3 regions of the Nitrospirillum amazonense genome follow, and region 2 is predicted to be linked to each of the others. Evidence: predicted binding sites of a transcription regulator. Region 2 holds the regulator's gene; each other region holds the start of a gene.
What was found. The regulator PhoB, encoded in region 2, activates phosphate uptake and scavenging genes when phosphate is short. The targets are predictions, from matches to a motif close to TNTCATAAAACTGTCA.
Positions count from the first base shown of each region.

Region 1: the regulator PhoB is predicted to act here: its motif matches at 2,426-2,441, upstream of P5F91_RS17980 (OprO/OprP family phosphate-selective porin).
Region 3: the regulator PhoB is predicted to act here: its motif matches at 1,713-1,728, upstream of P5F91_RS00330 (arsenate reductase ArsC).

Region 1 covers NZ_JARPAF010000002.1:2,600,362-2,604,466, reverse strand. The annotation lists gene P5F91_RS17985 (DUF1003 domain-containing protein) at 1-402, opposite strand, end outside; gene P5F91_RS17980 (OprO/OprP family phosphate-selective porin) at 668-2,281, opposite strand; gene pstS (phosphate ABC transporter substrate-binding protein PstS) at 2,994-4,046, shown strand.
Region 2 covers NZ_JARPAF010000002.1:554,933-559,037, forward strand. The annotation lists gene P5F91_RS08730 (AraC family transcriptional regulator) at 1-349, opposite strand, end outside; gene P5F91_RS08735 (FAD-dependent oxidoreductase) at 497-1,669, shown strand; gene P5F91_RS08740 (hypothetical protein) at 1,681-2,067, shown strand; gene phoB (phosphate regulon transcriptional regulator PhoB) at 2,123-2,827, opposite strand; gene phoU (phosphate signaling complex protein PhoU) at 2,926-3,690, opposite strand; gene P5F91_RS08755 (ATP-binding protein) at 3,931-4,105, opposite strand, start outside.
Region 3 covers NZ_JARPAF010000001.1:75,838-79,942, forward strand. The annotation lists gene P5F91_RS00325 (arsenate reductase/protein-tyrosine-phosphatase family protein) at 479-1,051, opposite strand; gene P5F91_RS00330 (arsenate reductase ArsC) at 1,096-1,605, opposite strand; gene P5F91_RS00335 (methyl-accepting chemotaxis protein) at 1,773-3,185, opposite strand; gene P5F91_RS00340 (ferredoxin--NADP reductase) at 3,506-4,105, shown strand, end outside.

The DNA.
Region 1 (4,105 bases), 2.0 Mb from region 2:
GACATACAGGGAACGGTAGCGGGCGACGACGCCGCGGCTGACCAGGGCATCGGGCGGCAGGCCTGGGTGGTCGCGGCGGATGCGCACGGCCAGGCTGGGGCGCAGGGTGTCCAGGCTGATCAGGTCGCGCTTGGGGCGCAGCTTGCCGGTGACGCCGCAGGCCACGCGCTTGCCACTGGCGGGCGCCGTGCCATCCGACGGCGGGGCGCCGTCCAGTCCGGGCTCTTCCTCCACGCCATCGAGGCCGTCATCGTCGCCGCCCTCGTCGCCCAGGTCGATGTCGGCCAGCTCTTCCGCCTCGGCCGCCAGCTCGGCGGCGATGGCGGCGTCCTGCTGCGCATCCCGCGCCGGCTGCGCCGCGTTCTCATCCTGCGGGTTCATGCCGCCACGCCCCTCATCCATCGCACTCGTCCTCTCAATCCGGCATTACGCCTCAGGCCGTTTTGGCCCAGCATCCGCCGGGGCGCAACCTAAACGCTGACAGGTGTTTCTATAACCGAACTATGACAATTTTCCGCGATCGCCAGAGGGGAAGGTGTGTTCCATCCCGCCGGCCCCCCGTGGACAAGTGTCGCAGGTAAAGAAAAACCCCGCCAGCGGACCGGCGGGGTTTCCCTTGTACAGGATATCTCCCCGAAGGGGACAAACCTTGGAACGTGAACTGGCCTTAGAACGTGAACTGGACGCGGCCGCCCAGGGACTGCCAGTTGTCGCCCACCTGGGTGTTGTTGGTGGCCGACGAGTACTTCTTCAGGTCGATGAACTGGTAGTCCAGCATGAAGCGGACGTTGCTGGTCATGTACCAGTTCAGGCCCAGGGTCCACACTTCCTGCTGGCCGCCGCGCACGCGGTTGGCGGTGTTGGTGGCCCAGGTGTCGGAGTTCAAGTTCAGGAAGCTGTAGCGCGCCACGGCTTCCCAGGTGCCCCACTGGCCGGCACCGGGGTTCAGGGGCTTGTCCACCGTCGGGGCGCTGAAGGCGCCCTGGTTGGCGACGTAATTGCGCTTCTGGCCGGTCAGGACCCAGCCGGCTTCGGCGTAGTAGCCGAAGAAGCTCGGGTCGTTGGTGGCCGTGGACAGCACCTTACGACGCGTCACGTCGATCTGGTAGCCTTCGCCCTGGGCCCAGAAGCTGTCGTAACGGACAGCGGCTTCACCGCCGTAGATGGCGACGCTGTTGGCGTTGATGTTGCCGGTGTTCAGGATGGCGCCCAGGCCGCCGTAGCGGTTTTCCGGACGCTCGGACAGGGCCAGCACGTGCGAACCGGCGGCGTTCACGCCGTTGGTCTGCGGCGGGGCGTACATGTAGCCGACATCGGCGCCGACATGGACGATGGTGTGCTCATCGTTGATCGGACGGAAGGCGGCGCGGGCGAAGGCGGCCTTCTGGTCGTCGGCGACACCGGTCACGGCACTGGACGTGACCGAGGCGGTCGCGCCGCCGGTGCTGGTCAGCACGGTGGTGCTGCCGAACGGGCTGGTGTTGACGTTGGCGCCGGTCAGGTAGACGTCGGCGAAATAGTTGTCGCCGAAGGTGCGCACGCCGGCCGACAGGCGGCCTTCGCTGGCGATCAGGCCGGTGACGACGTTGGTGATGCCGGGACGCTCCAGCAGGCCGATGTCGTTGGAGCTGATGCTGTCTTCGAAGGTGATGGCCGGCTGCATGGCGCCGACGTCGATCAGCCAGCCCTTGTAGCCGGTGTAGGTCAGCTGCGCGGTCTGCAGGCGGCCGGACTGGTTGAAGCGGCCCGGGAAGTCGGCCGTCACGTTGTAGGTGAAGTCGTTGAAGGCCTTGCCGGCGAAGCCGATGTAGGCGCGACGGAAGTTGAAGCCGTCGGTGATGTCCTTGTTGGCCCGGTTGTCGGGGTTCTTGGCATCCTGGAAGTTGTAACCGTAATCCAGGTGGATGCGGCCGACGGGCTGGAAGCTGAACGCCTTGTCCGCGGACGTGAAGGTCGGCACGCCGTTGGGGAAGGTGATGCTGGGCAGGTTCGCCGTGGCGGCGGTGGCCGAGGTGGCAGCCTTCTCGGCGGCGGCCTTGGACTCAGCGGCGGCCTTGTTGGCGGCGTCGGTCTGGGCCGAGATCGCCTGCAACTGCGCCTGCAGCGCCTGGATCTGCTTGTTCAGGGCGTCGATCTGCGCCTGGGTGGCCAGCGGGGTGGCGGCGGCGGCGGCGGTGGCGGAGGCGGCGTTCGACTTCTTGGTCTCTGCAGCGGAGGCGCCGGCGGCGGCGAAAGCCACGCCCAGCACCGTGCCAGCGAGCAACACGGTCTTCAGGTTCATTCCTAGATTCTCCCATCATCCGGTCTACGGCATGCCGCCCAATCCCGGGTTTCGGGGCCGACGTCACGCGTTTGGAGCGTTTGGGCTGCGGCCCTAACGAAGCGCTCGGTAGCAATATAGCATGACAGCGAGACTGCTAAAGGTTGACAGATTTATGAAAGGGGCTAGCTGTGGCGCCGCTGCAACAGTTTCGAGTCGGGCGTTTTAGGGGGCTTAAAGTAAGGCGGGGCAACAAATCCGGGACTACAGCAGTAGAGTTCGGACGGGCCCGGCGGGCTGAAAAAAGAGGGTGGGCGGATCGACTGCATCTATAGTGTTGTGAATAGGGCGCACCCCGGGGCCTGCTTATGACCACCAAGGGGATGCCGTTGCGGCGCAGAAAAAACGGCGGCGGGCTGCGCCTTCGCCGACACTTGAAAAGAAATTGAGAATCGGCGTTGACTCATAGAGTGCCGCCAGGTTGTGGCTGGTGTTGCAGCGGCACGCCAGCGCTGCCGGCCGGTACGGGGCGTGAACGAGGGGCGGCCCTGCGACAAAACGCCCACGGTTTCATAAAACTGTAACAAACTCGTCACCAAAGGTTCAGGACCCGGAATCTAGGGTCCGCCCGTCGAGACGGGATCAGGAAGCGGTCGCGGGGGCTTGCCCCTGGGCGGATCGGCCGAGGCCCCGAGACGGTCGACTAAGACGTTCCAACCCGTGGGGGAATCCCGTGAACTTTCAACCGAAGAACCTGCTGAAGGGCATGGTTGCCGCCGCGGCCGCGGTGGTGATGGTGGGCGCCGCCCAGGCTGCCGACATCAGCGGCGCCGGCGCCACCTTCCCGTACCCCATCTACGCCAAGTGGGCCGAGGCCTATAAGGCCAAGACCGGCGTGGGCCTGAACTACCAGTCCATCGGTTCCGGCGGCGGCATCAAGCAGATCAAGGCGAAGACGGTCACGTTCGGCGCCTCCGACATGCCCCTGAAGGCTGAAGAGCTGAAGGAAGCGGGCCTGCAGCAGTTCCCGATGATCATGGGCGGCGTCGTCCCGGTCGTGAACGTGAAGGGCATCGCCCCCGGCCAGATCCAGCTGGACGGCCCGACCATCGCCAAGATCTACCTGGGCCAGATCGCCTCGTGGAACGACCCGGCCATCAAGGCGCAGAACCCCGGCCTGAACCTGCCCAACACCTCCATCGTCCCGGTGTACCGTTCCGACGGGTCGGGCACGAACTTCCTGTGGACCACCTACCTGTCCAAGGAAGACAAGGAATTCGCCGAGCGCGTCGGCGCCAACACGTCGGTGCAGTGGGCCGCCGGCCTGGGCGCCAAGGGCAATGAAGGCGTCGCCAACATGGTGAAGCTGACCGACGGCGCCATCGGCTACGTCGAGTACGCCTACGCCAAGCAGAACAGCCTGACCTTCACCAAGCTGAAGAACAAGGACGGCAAGGTCGTCAGCCCGGAGATCAAGGCCTTCCAGGCCGCCGCCGCCGGTGCCGACTGGGCCAACGCCCCGGGCTTCTACCTGGTGCTGGTCGATCAGCCCGGTGCCGACAGCTGGCCGATCACCGGCGCCAGCTTCATCCTGGTCTACAGCCAGCCGCAGGACGGCGCCGCCGTCGCCGAGGCGCTGAAGTTCTTCGACTGGGCCTACAACAACGGCCAGGCCGCCGCCGAGCAGCTGGACTACGTCCCGATGCCGGCCGCCGTGATCGCCCAGGTCGAGAAGTCCTGGGGCACGGTGAAGACCGCCGACGGCAAGCCCGTCTGGTCGAAGTAAGAGTGCTCGGGTAAAAGGAAGCGCCCGCGGGGCTTCCGCCCCGGGGGACGAAGGTCGGG
Region 2 (4,105 bases):
GACGATCGGGCAGGCCGGCGCTGGCCTCCGGCGTCAGCAATATACCCCAGCCGAACAGCGCGCCGCTGATGGTCAACTTGTGCATCATGCCGGGCGGTATCCACCCGGCCCGCAACGGTGGCAGCATCCAGGACCCATGGGCGGTGCGGATATGGATCAGGCCGTTGGCGATGCAGAACAACTGCCCCCGCCGATGGGCGTGCCAGTCGATCTCCCGCGTGCCCATGTGGGTCCGGTCCTCCGCCGAATGGCTGCCCCAGAAGGTCACGACGGGCGGGCCGTCTGTCCGCTCGCACATCTCCAGGAAGGCTTCCTTGGTCATGGGGGCGGTGTCGTGGGTGTGGCGCATGGGCGTTCCAAAGGGCGGATGGCTGGGCGGGCGGCTGGCGATCGGTTTGGCCGTTTCACATTATTTTTCGTCCGACTGTCGTTATCAAGCTTGTCCTGTTTCACGGTACCGAATCCCCAGTGCGGAGTTTTGGCGGACGGTGACGAGATGGACGGGACGCAGGTGGCGATCATCGGCGCGGGCCTGGGTGGCCTTTGCCTGGCGCAGGCGCTGACGCGCGCTGGAATCGACTGCGTGGTGTATGAACGGGATGCGGGCGTGGACAGCCGCTCCCAGGGCTATCGCCTGCGCATCGACGCGGACGGTGCCGATGCCTTGGCCCGCTGCCTTTCCCCGGCCCTATATGACCTGTTCCGGCGCACCTGCGCCGTGCCCGCTCCCCGCACCCGTTTCCTGGACGGTCGGCTGGTGCCGGTGACCGGCCGGGCGCCGGCGGTATGGAGCGCGGCTGATGACGTTGCCCCCAACCGGGAGGTGGCGGGCGACCTTTGCGCCCATCGCCAGACCCTGCGGGAAATCCTGTTGACCGGCGTGGCGGACCGGGTGCGGTTCGGCGCAGCCTTCCAGGCCGTGGCCGTGGGCGAGGACGGTCGGGCTCACGTCGCCTTCGCCGACGGCACGTCGGTGCGGGCCGGCCTGGTGGTGGCGGCCGATGGCATCAATTCCGCCGTTCGCCGGCAGTTAATGCCTCAGGCGGAACCGCTGGACGTGGGCGCGGTCTGCCTTTACGGCCGCACCACCCTGACATCCCAAGTGCGGGCGGCGGTGGGGGACGACCTCTGCGCCGGTACCAGCGTGGTCTTCGCCGACGGCTATGCCGGCATCGTCGAGCCCATGCTGTTCGACCCCACGGAGGGCGAGCGGGGCGGGCTCAGTCCCGTGGACGACTATCTGTACTGGGCGCTGATTGGCCCCAAGACCCGGTTGATGGGGCGCTTCCCCGATGCCGCGCCGGCGGTGGTGGCGGATCATCTGGCGCGCGACTGGCATCCCCAATTGCGCGGCCTGTTCCGGCATGCCGATCCCAGGGGCATGGCACTGCTGCCGGTGCGCAGTGCGCGGCTGGCCCGCACGTGGCCCTGCTGGGCACTGCCCCCCGTCACCTTCCTGGGCGACTCCATCCATGCCATGAGCCCCGCCGGCGGCTTGGGCGGCAACGTCACGCTGCGCGACGCCGCCGTGCTGGCGGCCAGCCTGTCCCGCATTCCATCGGCCACGGCGGCGGCGCGGGAGTATGAGGCGGAGATGCGCACCCGTGCCGCCCGCGCCATCCACCTCTCGGAAGTGGGCGCCGCAACATTATTCGCGGATGTGTTTTAAGGAGATTGAGGATGAGCCTGTTCGAGATACACGATCTCAGCCGCTTTCCCGTGGTGACGACCCGCCCCGGTACCACCCGGCCTGGCTACGCGCCGCAGTGGGAACGGGAGATGGACGCCCTGCTGGAACGGGGCCTGCCCTTCGTCATCATCATGCGCGATCCCCCGGAGGGGGAGGCGCATGAAGACCGGCGCCTGCGCGGCCTATGGCTGAAGCGCAACCGCGACACCTTGGCGGGATTATGCCGCGCGGTGATCACGGTGGAGCCGAATGCGGTGCGTCGTGCCGCCTTCAAAGCCCAGGCCGTCATGGCGGTCAAGGCCTTCGGCGTGGCGATGGAGGTGGCCGCCACGGCGGATGAGGCGGCGAATCTGGCGACGGCCGCCCTCGCCGCCTGATGCGGGTACCAAGCAGCGGCACGTGGTTTCCCCTCGCGCAGCCGATATGGAAATATCAAGCCGACTTCATGTCCAGGGCGTAGCCGGCCGAGCGCACGGTGCGGATCATGTCCAGCTCGGTGTCCTCGTTCAGGGCCTTGCGCAGGCGGCGGATGTGCACATCGACGGTGCGCGGTTCGACATAGACGTCGTGGCCCCAGACGATGTCCAGCAACTGCTCCCGCGAGAACACGCGGCCCGGGTGCTGCATGAAGTGGCGCAGCAGGCGGAACTCGGTCGGGCCCAGGTGGATGTCGCGGCTGTTGCGGCGCACCCGATGGGCCGCCAGGTCCATGCTGATGTCGCCATAGCGCAGCAATTCCTCGGCCAGCGAGGGCACGGCCCGGCGCAGCACGGCGCGGATGCGGGCCACCAGCTCGGTCGGGCTGAAGGGCTTGGAGATGTAGTCGTCGGCGCCGGAGTTCAGGCCGCGCACCTTGTCCGCCTCCTCACCCCGGGCGGTCAGCATGATGATGGGGATTTCGCGTGTCTTGGGGTTGCGGCGCATCTGGCGGCAGACCTCCAGCCCGCTCATCAGCGGCAGCATCCAGTCCAGCAGCACCAGGTGCGGCGCCTGCTCGTCGGCCAGCAGCAGCGCTTCCTCGCCGTCGCCGGCGGTCAGCACCCGGAAGCCTTCTTTCTCCAGGTTGTAGCTCAGCAGCGTGACGAGGTCGGCTTCGTCCTCGACGATCAGAACCAAGGGCTTCAACGAGGCGTTCATGGGGTGTCCCTAAAACTGGCTGTCCGGGGTCGGGTAAGCGGTGGCAAGTCTAAGTCGTCTATAGGCTCGGGCGTGAGGAACGGCCCGGGGGGAAGGGCTCACAGATCGTCCACGGCGTCGGCGCCGTGCAGGCCGCTGCCGTGCAGGTCGACATCGGCCGTGGGGCCGACGACGAAGCTGGACTGGTCATGCTTGGGCCGGTCGGAGGTCAGCGTCTGGCCCAGCACCAGGAAGTGGATGGTCTCCGCGATGTTGGTCGCGTGGTCGCCCGCCCGCTCCAGATTCTTGGCGATGAACAGCAGGTGGGTGCAAGGGGTGATGTTGCGCGGGTCTTCCATCATATAGGTCAGGACCTCGCGGAACAGGCTGGTGTACAGGTCGTCCAGCTCCTCATCCCGGTTCCAGGCGTCGATGGCCTTGCCCACGTCGCGGTCGATATAGGCGTCCAGCACGTCCTTCAGCATGCTTTCCACCAGCTTGCCCATGCGCGGGATGGCGCTGACGGGCCGCACGGCGGGAAGCTTGGCCAGCGCCATGCTGCGCTTGGCGATGTTGGCGGCATAGTCGCCAGTGCGTTCCAGGTCGGCGGAAATCTTCAGGGCGGCCAGGATTTCGCGCAGGTCGCTGCCCACGGGCTGGCGCAGGGCCAGCATGCGCACGGCCTCCTGCTCGATGCCGCGTTCATAGTCGTCCAGCTGGTGGTCGGCCTGCATCACCCGAGCGGCCAGGTCCACGTCGCGGCGCACCACCGCCTGGACGGCGCCGTCCACCTGGGCCTCGGCCACGCCACCCATCTGGGTGATCAGGTTGGACAGGCGCTGCAGCTGCTGCTCGAACGACTTAACCGTATGCTCGGCCGGCATCTTCTTACCACCCCACCCCCGGCGGTCCTGGCCGGGGCATGAAAAACGGCGGCCGGCGGGACACATCGCCGGTCGGGCAGGGTGGACCATAGCGGCAGGTCGCTATGGAATTGCTACAGATAAGCGACAGTTTTATGACGGCGCATCCGGGCGAGCTGTGCCCTGAAAGCTATGCTACCTCAGTGGCTTATCTCATACGGGGGTAGCGCTACCACGGGTATGGCCGGCGCCGGCCCACCCTCAAGCGGCACCCCGGCCGCCTTCCTGTGACAGATTCGGGGCAGATTGGGGTACGGGCTTTTCCGCCTTCTCCGCCGCCTTTTCCACGCCGGGCAGGTGCACGGTGAAGGTGCTGCCCTTGCCCACCTCGCTGTCGATGGTCAACCGGCCGCGGTGGCGGTTCACGATGTGCTTC
Region 3 (4,105 bases), on a different contig from region 2:
CTCGCTCGGCGCAAAATGCCCGGGTGCCGGCGGGACGATTCCCGCCGGGTGGGCGATGGTGTCGGTCTCGAAATCGCACACGCGCGGCAACGCGCCGCCACGGCATGAACCGGGCGATGGCTGTCCACCGGATGCGAAGGGCAAACCCTTCCGCGCCGTCTCACCCCAGAGGAGGCCCCAGGGGCAGGCGGCTACAGCCGGCAGCGGTGCGCTTTCCTAAACGATGGCCTGTCCCCGGCGATCCGATGCCCCCGCACCCGATCCGTCCGATCCCATGGGCCCTCATTATTGCAGCGGACTATGGGCAGTGCCTCACGCCGCTGCCAGTGAGCGGTGTCACAACACGGCACTCGCTTTTCGCGAATTCCGGAAAAAATGCAACGATTGCTATGCCTGGCTGAATTATCGTCCGCTCTGGGTATGCTTTATCCATTGGCGGCTTAATTATCCGCCTGGCGGGCTTTTCCGTCTTGCGAAATCAGGCGGTGCGCAGCCCGTCGTCGTCCTCATCCTGCCACTGGCTCAGCGCCAGCAGGCAGTGGGCGGGCAGGACGGACAGCACATCGATCCGCCGCCGCAAATCCTGGAAGATGGCGTCCACCAGTACCTCAGGCGCGTCGGCATCCGGATACAGGGCGGGGTCCGGGTCGGGCAGGGCCCAGTGCGCGGTCACCGGCTGGCCCGGCCAGGCGCCGGCCATGCCCGTCGCCGCCAGCTCGCTGACCGTGATGACGATGTCCACCGGCGGGGCGTCCGGCACCATGAAGCGTTCCAGCGGCTTGGGCGTCAGGCCGCCGGTCGCGACGCCCTCCGCCCGCAGGCGGGCCAGGGCGTAGGGGTTGGGCCGCTCCACAGGCGTCAGGCCCGCGCTGTGGGCGTCGAATCGATGGCCGGCATGATGACGCAGCAGCGCCTCCGCCATCATGCTGCGGCCGGCGTTGACCCGCCCGACGAACAGCACGCCCAGGCGCCGGTTCACCATGCCGTAGCGGGTGCCGTTCGGCGGCTGGGGCAAGGTCATGTCCGGCGTCTGGCTGTCGGGCGGCATCATGGGACTCGTCCGGTACGGGGCGGGAGGGCTGGGGAAGGGCCGGCTCAGCCGGCCGCCGCCCAACCCTCTTCGCTGTGCATCGCCGTCAGCGCCTCGGCCGTCAGGCGGGCCAGCCTCTGCTCCGGCAGGGAACAGAAGATGCGCACCCGGCGCTCGATCATGCCGAACAGCAGGTTGAACAAGGCCCGCTGCTCCACCTCCGACCCTTTGAACCCCTGCGGGTCGGGGAAGCCCCAGTGGGCGATCATCGGGTGGCCGGGCCAGTGGGGCGCCTCCGCCTTGGCGCTCATGTCGCAGGTGTGGAAGATGAAGTCCATGGGCGCCACGTCGGGGCCCGCGAATTCGTTCCACGACTTGGGATGCAGGCCCTCGGTGGGAATGCGGGCCTTGGTCAGCAGGTCCAGGGCGATGGGGTTGCACTCCGGCAGCGGGTCGGACCCGGCGCTGAACACTTCGAACCGGCCGCCGGCCCAATGGCGCATCAGCGCTTCGGCCATGATGCTGCGGGCGGAGTTGAACTGGCACAGAAACAGAACGCGGTAGACCTTCGCCATGTCGCTTCATTCCCCCTGAATGCCGCGCCCCTTGGGTTTAGGGACCGCAGCCGCGCGCCACCCGCCCCCCGGGCAGGCACGTTTAACCGCATGCTAATCCCAGGGTATGCCAGTCTTGTGACGCTGGTGTTGCAGCCCGGCGAAAAGGGATAGGTTTGGCCTCAACCTCAGGCGCGGTAGCAGACCCGCAGGCCGCCCCACAGCCGCCCGCGCACCCAGATGGGGGCGGAGGCGTCCTTCATCAGGGCGAAGACGCCGCCGCCCATGTCACGGCGGTAGGTCTGCAGCAGGAAGGGGGCGGTGCCGCGGCTGACGGCGGTGGCCGTCTTGTCGGTGTAGACGCGCCGGTTGCGGCCATTGGCGGCATTCCACACCGGGTCGGGTCCATGTGGCTTGCGGAACTGCGGATTATGGCAGGGGATCAGGCGGTTGTGGTCGGTGGGCGCGCAGAAGACCATGCGCGGGTCCATGGCCAGGACGGGATCGTGCAGGGGGGTGACGGCCGCGTCCAGGAAGGGGATGTAGCGAGTCATGTATTGTTGTGGGTTGCTGCCGGCGATGGGCTTGAGGTCGGTGTCGAACAGGTCGTCCATGGTCAACTCACCCGCCGCCAGGGCCTGTTCCATGCGGGCCGATATCTGGCCCGCCACCTCGCGCGCCCGGTCGATAAAGGGCGTGTCCTCCGTCGCGTAGCCGGAGGTGGCGGTCAGCATCATGATGGCCTCCGCCCGCTCCAGCGTGCGGTCCAGATGGGTGGTCGCGGTCTTCAGCGCCGTGCCGGACGATGCCGCGTCACGGTGCAGCGCGTCCACCGTCTCCTGGAAGCCGTCGCAGCGCCGGGCTATATCGCCGGTGGCGCCGGCGATGGCGGTGGCGTTCTCCTCCACCTGGGCCACGGCCGTGCCCACCGTTTCCACCGCCTGGCCGATGGTGGCGGTGCTGCGGCCCACCCGTTCCGCCTGTTCCGACCCCGCCGCCATGCGGGCCGTCAGGCGGCGCACCTGCTCGGTCAGGGCCTTCAGCGTGGCGTCGATCTCGGCGGTGGCCTCGGCCGTCTGGCGGGCCAGGGCCTTCACCTCGGTGGCGACGACGGCGAAGCCCTTGCCGGCTTCCCCGGCGCGCGCCGCCTCGATGGTGGCGTTCAGGGCCAGCAGGTTGGTCTGGGCCGCGATGCGGTTGATGTCGCTGGACACCCGGGCCACCCGGCCCATGGCGCCCTCCAGCCCGCCCAACTCGTCCGCGCTGGCGTTCACCGCCGCGACCAGGTCGCCGATGGCGGACAGCGACTGGCGGATTTCCCCGGCGGAGGTGTCGATGTCCCGCCGCGCGCCGGCCGCCACGGCCTGCGTCGCCTGGGCCATGCCGGCGATGGCGCGATTGCTGGCGACGATGTCCCGCGTCGCCGCCTGGATGCCGGCCAGCTGCTTGCCCTGGCTGTCGATGGCGCTGTCCACCTGATGGATGCTGCCGACCACATCGGCGATGTCGACGCTCAGGCGGCCGACCTCGGTCGCGATGTCGGCGATCAGCGTGCCGGCGTCGGCGCGCTGCGGTATCGATTGGTGGGTGTCCACGGCCATGTCCTCTCCCCAGGATCGGGAAGGGCATTCTGAGGCCCATCCCGTAAAGAAAGCGCAAACAACCCCTGTCCAAACAGGGTGGCCATTTAGGATAGGTACATCGTCGCGCTCCCGCCCTCATCCTTTGGTTGACCGCACCGTGCGGTGGAGAAGGGAATTTTTTTCCAAGACTGGCTTGTAATACCGGACTATTCGACCAGATATGCAGTCGCAGCGATCCAGGGCAGTGTATTTTCGCATTTGCGGAAGGGCGTGGAACCGCCATTCTCCCCGGCTTAAAGCGAGTTTTCCGGTGAGTCAGGAAAGAGGGTATAGCGAGGATGAGCGCGTTTCTGTCCGGCAAGGTCACCCATGTCCATCATTGGACGGACAACCTGTTCAGCTTCCGGCTGACCCGCGACCCGTCCTTCCGCTTCCGCAACGGCGAATTCACCATGGTGGGCCTGGAAGTTGAGGGCCGCCCGCTGATGCGCGCCTATTCCATGGCCAGCACCAATTATGAAGAGCACCTGGAATTCTTCAGCATCAAGGTGCCGAACGGCCCGCTGACCTCCCGCCTGCAACACATCCAGGAAGGGGATGAGGTGCTGTACGGCCGCAAGGCCACCGGCACCCTGCTGCTGGACAACCTGCTGCCCGGCCGCACCCTATATATGCTGGGCTCCGGCACCGGCCTCGCCCCGTTCATGAGCCTGATGAAGGACCCGGACGTCTACGAGCGCTTCGAGAAGGTGGTGGTCACCCACACCGTGCGCCGCGTGGCTGAGCTGGCCTACTACGACGACATCACCAAGCACCTGCCGAATGACGAGTTCATTGGCGAGATGCTGCGCGACAAGCTGGTCTACTACCCGACCGTGACGCGTGAGCCCTTCCGCACCGAAGGCCGCCTGACCGACCTGATCAAAAATGGCAAGTTC